3 regions of the Acidovorax sp. KNOB132 genome follow, and region 3 is predicted to be linked to each of the others. Evidence: predicted binding sites of a transcription regulator. Region 3 holds the regulator's gene; each other region holds the start of a gene.
What was found. The regulator FNR, encoded in region 3, switches genes on or off when oxygen is low (the NO sensors DNR and NnrR bind a similar motif). The targets are predictions, from matches to a motif close to TTGATNNNNATCAA.
Positions count from the first base shown of each region.

Region 1: a site for FNR is predicted at 1,394-1,407, ahead of AC27IO_RS10930 (universal stress protein). Genes of this name have one in related genera too.
Region 2: a site for FNR is predicted at 1,668-1,681, ahead of AC27IO_RS09635 (universal stress protein). Genes of this name have one in related genera too.

Region 1 is NZ_BAAJYT010000062.1:362-3,629, forward strand. Features, by position in the region: partial or broken gene AC27IO_RS10925 (heavy metal translocating P-type ATPase) at 1-1,220, opposite strand, end outside; gene AC27IO_RS10930 (universal stress protein) at 1,466-1,909, shown strand; gene AC27IO_RS10935 (ABC transporter ATP-binding protein) at 1,971-2,765, opposite strand; gene AC27IO_RS10940 (ABC transporter ATP-binding protein) at 2,762-3,268, opposite strand, start outside.
Region 2 is NZ_BAAJYT010000049.1:15,722-18,989, reverse strand. Features, by position in the region: gene AC27IO_RS09645 (LysR family transcriptional regulator ArgP) at 1-520, shown strand, start outside; gene AC27IO_RS09640 (TetR/AcrR family transcriptional regulator) at 574-1,242, shown strand; gene AC27IO_RS09635 (universal stress protein) at 1,190-1,612, opposite strand; gene AC27IO_RS09630 (metallophosphoesterase) at 1,738-2,583, opposite strand; gene AC27IO_RS09625 (LysR family transcriptional regulator) at 2,617-3,268, opposite strand, start outside.
Region 3 is NZ_BAAJYT010000118.1:6,830-10,097, forward strand. Features, by position in the region: gene ccoG (cytochrome c oxidase accessory protein CcoG) at 1-1,030, shown strand, start outside; gene AC27IO_RS15115 (FixH family protein) at 1,113-1,397, shown strand; gene AC27IO_RS15120 (hypothetical protein) at 1,444-1,737, shown strand; gene fnr (fumarate/nitrate reduction transcriptional regulator Fnr) at 1,769-2,488, opposite strand; gene hemN (oxygen-independent coproporphyrinogen III oxidase) at 2,666-3,268, shown strand, end outside.

The sequences.
Region 1 (3,268 bases), on a different contig from region 3:
CAGCATGGCCACGGGCGTGGCGAGCGACAGCGCGCACGGGCAGGTGACGATGAGCACCGCCACAGCCACCATGAGCGCATGGCCCGGGTCGGTGGGCCACCACCACGCCGCAGCCAGCGCAGCCGCCGCCAGCACGGCGATGAGGAACGGCCGCGCGATGCGGTCCGCCAACTGCGCCAGGCGCGGCTTTTGCAGCGAGGCGCTTTCCATCAGCGCCACGATCTGGGCGAAGCGCGTGTCGGCCCCCACCCGCTCCACCTTCATATGCACGGCCGACTGCAGGTTGTAGCTGCCGGCGGTCACGGCGCTGCCCTCGAGCCGTGCCACGGGCGTGGACTCGCCCGTGAGCAGGGCCTCGTCCGCGAGCGTGTCGCCCCGCGTGATGCGCCCATCGGCCGGGAAGGCCTCGCCCGGCAGCACGCGCACCGTGTCGCCCACGGCCAGGCGCCGCACGGCCACGCGCGCGAAGGCGCCATCGGCCCCCCAGGCGCTCCACGCTGTCGGGCAGGCGGTTCATCACCGCCTCCAGCGCGCCGGCCGTGCGGTCGCGCAGGCGCAGCTCCAGCCAGCGGCCGGTGAGCAAAAAAGAACACGAACATGGTCAGCGAGTCGTAGAACACCTCGCGCCCGAAGATTCCGCTGGGATCGAAGGTGCCCGCCGTGCTCACCCCGAAGGTGATGGCCATGCCCAGCGCCACGGGCAGGTCCATGCTCACCCGGCGCAGGCGCACGTCGCGCAGCGCGTTCGCAAAGAACGGCCCGCAGGCGAAGATGACCACCGGCAGCGTGATGACCCACGAGGCCCAGCGCAGCAGCTGCTCCATCTCGGCCGTGAGGTCGCCCGGCTGCGCCACGTAGGCGGGCCACGCGTACATCATCACCTGCATCATGCAAAAGCCGGCCACCAGCCAGCGCCACAGCGCGCGGCGGTGCTCGCCTTGGCGTTGCGCCCGCGCAAAGGCGTCCATGGCCGGCAGGGCCCGGTAGCCCGCGCGCCGCACCGCCGCGATCCACTGCGAGGGCCGCACGTGGGCGGCATTCCACACGACGCGCGCGCGCCGGGTGGCCGCGCTCACATCGGCCTGCGCCACACCGGGCACGGCGCGCAGGACGTCTTCGATGGTCAGGGCGCAGGCGGCGCAGTGCATGCCCTCCAGCACCACATGCGATTCCCAGGTCTGCGCGGTGGCGTCAGCGTCAGCGCCGGCACCCGCAGGCATGCGGGCGCGGCCGAACGATGGCCATTCCTGCGGATCGTCGAGCAGCGAGGCGAACTCGGCGCACGGAGCGTCCGGGGCCGGCGTTCCCGCAGCTAGGTCGGGGCGGTCGGGAGGCGGCTCGAAGCGGTGGGAAAGCATGGCCCCGAGGCTATGCGCCCCGCCCCGTCCGCACATTGACCTGGATCAAGCCTGCCCTTGCCCAGGCTTCGTAAGCTGGCGTCCTCCGTCCACTTCGGGAGTCTTCCATGTACCAACGCATCCTGATCGCCACCGATGGCTCCGAACTCTCCGGCAAGGCCGTGGACCATGGGCTGGCCCTGGCGGCATTGAGCGGCGCCGCCGTGGTCGTGCTCAAGGTGGTGCCGCGCTATCCGCGCAGCTACTTCGAGGGCGGCTCCATCGTGGACACTGGCGATGCCAAGCGCATCGAGGCGCAGTGGACCGCATCCGCCAAGGCACTGGTGGACGGGGTCAAGGCGCTGGGCAGCGCCCAGGGGGTGGCGGTGAAGGCGGTGGTGAGCAAGTCCGACCTCGTCGCCGAGGCGGTGATCGCCGCGGCCCGCAAACACCAGTGCGACCTGATCGTGATGGCCTCGCATGGGCGCAAGGGCCTGCAGCGGCTGCTGCTGGGCAGCGAGACGCAGCACGTGCTGACCCACTCGCACATCCCCGTGCTGGTGCTGCGCTGACCGAGGGCGATCCGCGCTACAGGGCGATTGCGCATCGAATCGCCCTCCAGCGCAATCAGTACTAGGGCATTGCGCTATCAAAAAAGGAGCAACCAACCGCAGCGGGCGCTCCTTCCCCGCCTCGGTGGTTGCCCAGGTACAGCTGAGCCATGCGCTCGTCGGCCAACAACCCGTCAGCCGGGCCCTGCAGCACGCAACGCCCCTGGTCGAGGATGTAGCCCTGCTGGCTGATCTGCAGCGCCTGGCGCGCGCGCTGCTCCACCATCAGCACCGCCACGCCGGCGGCGGGCAGCGTGCGCACCATGTCGAACACCTTGCCGACCAGCGAGGGCGCCAGCGCCGCCGTGGGCTCGTCCAGCACCATGATGCGCGGCGAGGGCATCAGCGCGCGGGCGAAGGCCAGCTGCTGGCGCTCGCCGCCCGAGAGGTTGCTGGCCGGCTGCGGCAGTCGCTCGACCAGGGCGGGAAAGTCGGCCAGCACCGCATCCATGCGGCGCTTGACGTGCGGCACGCCGCGCACCACCAGCAGGTTCTCGCGCACGGTGAGCGAGGGGAACACGTTGGCCACCTGGGGCACGTAGGCCAGGCCCGCGTCGAACCGGTCTTCGGCCGACAGCCGCGTGATGTCGCGCCCGCCCAGGTGGATGCTGCCCGACACGCGCGGCAGCAGGCCCAGCAGCGCCTTCACCAGCGTGGACTTGCCCGCGCCGTTGGTGCCGGCGATGGTGACGATCTCGCCCGGCGCGACGGCCAGGTCGATGCCGTGGATGATGTCCACGTCCGAATAGCCGCCGCGCAGCTGCCCGATCTGCAGCAGGTTGCCGCTGCCGCTGCCGTTGTGCGATGCACTGGTCATACCACCCCTCCCATGTAGGCCTCTTGCACGCGCGGGTCGTCCAGCACGGTGTGCGGATCGCCCTCGGCGAGGATGCGCCCGCGGTCCATCACGATCATGCGGTGGGACAGCGCCTTGAGCGCCTGCAGGTGGTGCTCGATCACGATGAAGGCGATGCCCTGGCCGTGCAGCTCGCGCACGCGGTCGCAGATTTCCTCGATCAGCACCGGGTTCACGCCCGCGAAAGGCTCGTCCAGCAGGATGCAGCGCGGGTCCAGCATGAGCACGCGGCCCAGTTCCACCAGCTTCTTCTGCCCGCCCGACAGGCCGCCCGCCTTGACATCGCGCACACGCGCCAGGTTCAGGAACTGGAGGATGCCGTCGGCCTTGGCCGCCAGCTGCGCTTCGTGCTCGCGCAGGCTGCGCGTCTGGAAGAACGCGTTCACCAGGCGCTCGCCCTGCGGGTTGGCCGCGGCGGCCAGCAGGTTCTCGTGCACGGTGAGGCTCTTGAACTCGCGCGGGAT
Region 2 (3,268 bases), on a different contig from region 3:
CGTGGATGATCAGGATTTCACGCAGGAGTGGCTGCGCTCGGGCCAGGTGCTGGGCTGCGTCACCACGCTCAAGCAGGCGCTGCGCGGCTGCAAGGTCGTGCCGCTCGGGGCCATGCATTACGTGGCCGTGGCCTCGCCGGCGCTCGCGGCGCGCTACCTGCCACACGGGCTCACGCCGCACAACTTCCGCGACGTGCCGTTCCTGTCGTTCAACCGCAAGGACGACATGCAGGCCGAGTTCGTGATGCGCGCCTTCGGCCTCAAGCGCGTGGCGCTGCACCACCTGTTCGTGCCCAGCTCCGAAGGCCAGGTGCGCGCCGCCACCGCCGGCTGGGGCGCGGGCGTGGTGCCCGAATTGCTGGTGCGCGGGGCGCTGGCCGACGGCAGCCTGGTGGACCTGGCGCCCGGCCATTCGCTGCCGATCCAGCTGTACTGGCACTGCTGGAACCTCGAATCGGAGGTGCTGGATGCGCTGTCCGAGGCGCTGACCCGCACCGCGGCCCGCATGCTGGCGGTGTAGGCCCGGGGCTGTCCCGGTACCGGGGGCCGCGGCCGGTCGCTAAGATGCGCCGCATGAACACGCCCCCGTCCCGCCCCTCCTTCAAGGCGCAAATGCACCAGGCACGGGAAGAGGCCATCGTGGCGGCTGCGGGCCGCCTGCTCGGCGAAAAGGGCTTCGAGGCCATGACGCTGGACGACGTGGCCGCCGAAGTGGGCGTGGCCAAGGCCAGCCTGTACAAGCACTTCGCCGGCAAGGACGACTTGTGCGCCGCCGCCATGGTGCATGCCGTGGACCGGCTGCAAGGGTTTTTGCAGAGCGTGCCGCCCGGCCAGTCCGCCATCGAGCGCCTGCAGGCGCTGCTGCGCTGGATGCTGTCGCTGCAGCTGACCGACGAGATGCCCCTGCTGCTGAGCCGCAATTCCGGCCTGGCCGGGCCGCTGCGCGACTGCGAGCGCTACCAGGCGTCGCTGCAGACCGCCAGCGCGCGGATCACCACCTGGATCGTGGAAGCCCAGGAGGCCGGCCAGCTGAACGCCCAATGGCCGCCCGACGTGGTGCTGTGGGCGCTGCTGGCCCGTTCGGCCGACCCGCTGCCGGCCATGCTGCGCGCCACCGGCCGGTACACCGATGCGCGCATCCTCGACTGGGCGGTGGAAACGTGCTTCGGCGGCCTGGCCGCGCAAGGGGTCAGCGCACCAGCAGCACCGGCACCTGGCTGTTCGCCAGCACCTGGGTACTGACCGAGCCCATCACCAGCTTGCCGAGCGCGCCGTGGCCGTGCGAGCCCATCACGAGCAGGTCGAACTTTCCGGTGTCCGCCACCTTGCCGAGGGTTTCGCCGATGGGGCCGGTCTTCACAATCCGCTGGGCGACCACCCCGTGGCGGGCGAGGAACTTGACCACCGGGCCGATGATTTTCTCGGCCTCTTCGGCGTGGTATTTTTCGACGGTTTCCTTGCCCAGGGCCGCGCGGGCGCGGGGCGGCAGGGCGGGCTGCACGGTCACCACGGTGTAATCGTGCGTGCCGGCCAGTAGTTCCTCGTGGGTGGCGAGGTAGGCGAGCATTTTCTTGGTGTACGGGCTGCCGTCGACGGCGAGGAGGATGTTCATGAAGACGTCTCCGAAAGAGAAGGGACCAGACTAATCTGCGCGTGCGCCTGTTGTCTTGACCTGCGTCATCTTTGTATGCCCTGCGCGGCGAAAGCGCCGGCGTGGAAGCCGGCACCTGCGAACGATCATACGGTGGCGGTGAAATGCGGCGAGAAGGTGTCCTGCTCGCCCTTGCGGGCATAGCCCAGGGGGTTGGCCACCACGCGGCAGCGCCAGGGCGTGCCATCGGCCCGCGCGCCCTGCACCGTGTAGTCGCTCGGCGAATGCAGGTGGCCGTGCATCCACAGCTGGGCATGGGGCAGCAGATCGTCCAGCGCATTGCAGAACCCCGCGGTGCCGGGAATCAGCCCGTAGCGCGGGTCGGCGCTTTTCAGGCTCGGGGCGAAGTGCGTCACGGCCACGGTGGGACCGTCGAACGGGCGCGCGAGCGCGTCGCGCAGCCAGGCCTGGCAGGCCAGGGACTGCTCGCGCATCGGCTCGGCCAGGAAGGGCTCGCCGCTGCGGGTGCCGCCAGTCTTGCGCAGGTAGAAGTTGGCGGCGCGAAAGGCCTTCTCGCGCTGGCGCAGGCGGCGCGCGAGGTCGGTGCTGCCCTCGTCCTCGGCCAGCGCGTCGAAGTCGCTCCAGAGGGTGGTGCCGACGAAGCGCACGCCCTCCAGCACCACGCTTTCGCGTTCCAGCCAGATCAGGCCCAGGCGGTCGCACACCTGGCGCAGGCGCTGCTGGGCGGCGTCGAAATCCTGCATGTCGTATTCATGGTTGCCGGGCACGAACAGCACGGGGGTCGGCCAGCCGGCGAACTGCGGCAGCGGGGAAAAGCGCGCCAGCCCGAAGTCGTCGTCGGCCAGCTGCGAGCCGGATTGGTAGGAGCCGATGTCGCCGGCCAGCACGAGCACGTCGGCGCCCGGGGCGGGGCTGGGGGCGAAGGCGGGGTGGGCTTCCAGGTGCAGATCGGACAGCAGTTGAATCTTCATGCGCCGATTGTGGAGGCTGGCACGGTGCCGCCGTCAGGCCACGGGAGGGCGCCGGGCCGTGGGCAGGGCCGAGCGCGCCATCGCGCCCCGCAGCCAGCGGTGGGCCGCATCGTGCAGGCGGCGGCGGTGCCACAGCGCATCGACATGCACCGTGGGCAGCGGCATGGGCAGCGGGCGCCACACCAGTTCGCCGGCGATGCTGGCCACGCCCACGAAGTGGCGCGGCAGCACGGTGAGCAGGTCGGTGGTGGTCACCACGCGCCCAGCGGTGAAGAACTGGTTCACCGTGAGCACGATGCGCCGCTCGCGGCCCAGCGCGGTGAGCGCCTCGTCGATGAAGCCGTAGGGTTTGCCGGAAAAGCTCACCAGCAGGTGGCGCGCGCTGCAGTACAGATCGAGCGTCATCGGCACCTGGGCGAGCGGGTGGCCGTGGCGCATCACGCACACGTATTCGCCATCGTACAGGCGCACGCTTTCGAAGGCCACCACGCTGTCGGTCTGGGCGCGCGCGGTCAGGTCGGCCATCACCGCGGGGAAGTAGCCCACGGCCATGTCGGCGGATTCGTCGTCCAGCATGCTGCGCGGGTCGCGCGTGGTGAGCGGCACCACGCGCACGGACACTCCGGGCGCCTCGCGCTCGATGATCTCCACCAGCGGCGGGATCAGCGTGGCGCCCGTGGCGTCG
Region 3 (3,268 bases):
GCACCGGGTGGAGGGCGACCGCAGCGCCCGCCTGCGCCTGGATGCCGGGGGCTGGACCTTCGAGAAGGTGCGCAAGAAGGCGCTCAAGCAGTTCCTCTGGATCGCGGTGGCGCTATGGACGGGCTTCACCTTCGTGGGCTACTTCGTGCCCATCCGCCAACTGTCGGGCGAGTTGCTGGCAATGCAGGGCGGCTGGCAGATCTTCTGGGTGCTGTTCTACGGCTTCGCCACCTACGCCAATGCCGGCTTCATGCGCGAGCAGGTGTGCAAGTACATGTGCCCCTATGCCCGGTTCCAGAGCGCCATGTTCGACCGCGACACGCTGATCGTCACCTACGACGACGCGCGCGGCGAGCCGCGCGGTCCCCGCACCAAGACGGTGGATTACAAGGCCCGGGGCCTGGGCGACTGCATCGACTGCACGCTGTGCGTGCAGGTGTGCCCGGTGGGCATCGACATCCGCAACGGCCTGCAATACGAGTGCATCGGCTGCGGGCTGTGCGTGGACGCCTGCAACACCGTGATGGACAAGATGCACTACCCGCGGGGGCTGATCCGCTTTTCCACGCAGAACGGCGTGGCGGCCCGCTGGGGCCGCGCGCAGATGCTGCGCCGCGTGCTGCGCCCCCGCGTGCTGATCTACACCGCGGTGCTGGTGGCGCTGTGCGTGGGGCTGCTGTCCAGCCTGGTGCTGCGCACGCCGCTCAAGGTGGACGTGGTGCGCGACCGCGCCGCGCTCTCGCGCATCGTGGCCGGCGGGCAGCTGGAGAACATCTACCGCCTGCAGATCATGAATGCCACCGAGTCCGGCCAGCGCTACCGCATCGGTGCGAGCGGGCTGCAGGGGCTGCGCGTGGCGTCCGACGCCGAAGTGGAGATCGGCGCGGCCGAGTCCCGCTGGGTGGCCGTGCGCCTGCAGATCCCTTACGGCTCCGCGCCGCCCGGATCGCATGCCGTGCAGTTCGACGTGCAGGCGCTGGGCTCGGGCGGCCATGTCGCCGAGAAGTCGGTCTTCCTGGTGCCGCGATGAGCGCCGCCGGCCCCACCGTCACCGTTTCAGGCGCCAGACCGCTGGTCCGACCGCCTTTCTTTTCCTGTCAGGAGTGAACACCATGCCATCCCCTATCGCCGCCGCACCGGCTCCCCTTCCTTCGGCCGCTCCCTGGTGGAAGTTCGGCTTCGTCTGGATGGTCATTGCCGGGCCGGCCATCGTGGTCGTGGCGGGCTTCACCACGCTGTGGGTGGCGGTCGTGCGCCCCGACCCGGTGGTGGCCGAGGACTACTACCGCCAGGGCATCGAGATCAACAAGACGCTGCAGGGCGCGCCGAACAGCCTGGCCCCGGCCATGAAGGCGCGCAACCATGCGGCCACCCCCGTGCAGGACCAGCCGCGCTGAAGGCGGCCTGTCCGCACCACCCCCCCGAAACGAGGAGACAAGCGCAATGTGGACCCAACGCCTCATGTGGATTGCATGGCCCGCCTTCCTGATGGCGGGCGTGCTGGAAATGCTGGTCTTTGCCCTGGTGGACCCACAGGACATGCACTGGTTCGGACAGCCGCTGGCGCTCTCGCGCGAGGGGGTCTACACCATCGCCTTCTTCGCTTTCTGGCTGGTGACGATGGCGTCGAGCGCGCTCACCACGCTGCTGGCGATGTCGCCGTTCGAACTGAACCGCTGCCCCGTGCCGGTGACCGACCGGCCCGCCGACTGCGCGCGCCACCACCCGGGCGCATGAAATGCCAGCGCCGGTGCCGCAGGCCGGCCGCTCAGTGGCAGTTCTGCGAGTTCACGATGCGCTTGAGCGCCGCGGTCTCCAGGATGCGCACGTGGCGCTGCTTGACCTCGACGATGCCGTCCTCGACGAACTTCGAGAAGGTGCGGCTCACCGTCTCCAGCTTGAGCCCGAGGTAGCTGCCGATTTCCTCGCGCGTCATGCGCAGCACGAGTTCGGACTGCGAGAAGCCCCGGGCATGCAGGCGCTGCACCAGGTTGAGCAGGAAGGCCGCCAGGCGCTCTTCCGCCCGCATGCTGCCCAGGAGCAGCATCACGCCGTGCTCGCGCACGATCTCGCGGCTCATGATCTTGTGCACGTGGTGCTGCAGCGCCGTGACCTCGCGCGACAGCTCCTCGATGCGGTCAAAGGGCATGACGCAGACCTCGGCGTCTTCCAGCGCGACGGCGTCGCAGGTGTGGTGGTCGCTGACGATGCCGTCCAGGCCGATGATCTCGCCGGCCATCTGAAAGCCCGTGACCTGGTCGCGGCCGTCTTCGGTGGCCACGCAGGTCTTGAAGAAGCCGGTGCGGATGGCGAAGAGCGAGCTGAAGGGCTCGCCATTGCGAAACAGGGTGGCCCCCCGCTTGACCTTGCGGCGCACGGCCACGATGTCGTCGATCCGCTGCAGTTGCTGATCGTTCAGGCCCAGCGGCATGCACAGCTCGCGAAGGTTGCAGTTCGAGCATGCCACTTTGATGGTTTGCGGATTCATGGGAAAAGGCCTTTGTGGTGAGGGGAGGGCGGGCGGCCGGCAGGGTGGTAGAGCCCGGGCGAACGCCGGGCACCTGTCATGGATCAATTGTGGCAGCGTGCGCCTGCAGAACCCTTGACCCAGGTCAAGGGTTTCCCCCGGGGCCTGCGGCACATTGGGCAGGCACAAGGAAATCCCATGATCGCTGTCACCCCTGAACTCCTGCGCCGCTTCGACGTGCCCGGCCCCCGCTACACCTCCTACCCGACCGCCGACCGGTTCGTGGAGGCCTTCGGACAGGACGACTACGTTCTCGCGCTGCAGCAGCGCCGCCTGGGGTCGGCCGCCAAGGCACTGCCCTTGTCGCTGTATGTGCACATTCCCTTTTGCGAGTCGCTGTGCTACTACTGCGCCTGCAACAAGATCATCACCCGCCACCCCGAGCGGGCCGAGGTGTACCTGCGCTATCTCAGCCGCGAGATCGACCTGCACACGGCCCAGTGCGGCGTGGGCCAGGTGGTGAGCCAGCTGCACCTGGGCGGGGGGAGCCCGACGTTCCTGTCGGATGACGGCCTGCGGTCGCTGATGGCCATGCTCCAGCGCAGCTTCACGCTTGCGCCCGGCGGCGAGTATTCGATCGAGATCGATCCGCGCACGGTGGACGCGGGCCGGCTGGCGCTGCTGGCGGAACTGGGCTTCAACCGCCTGAGCTTCGGCGTGCAGGACTTCGACCCCGAAGTGCAGAAGGCCGTGCACCGCATCCAGCCGGCAAGCCAGGTCTTCGACTTGGTGGCCAGCGCG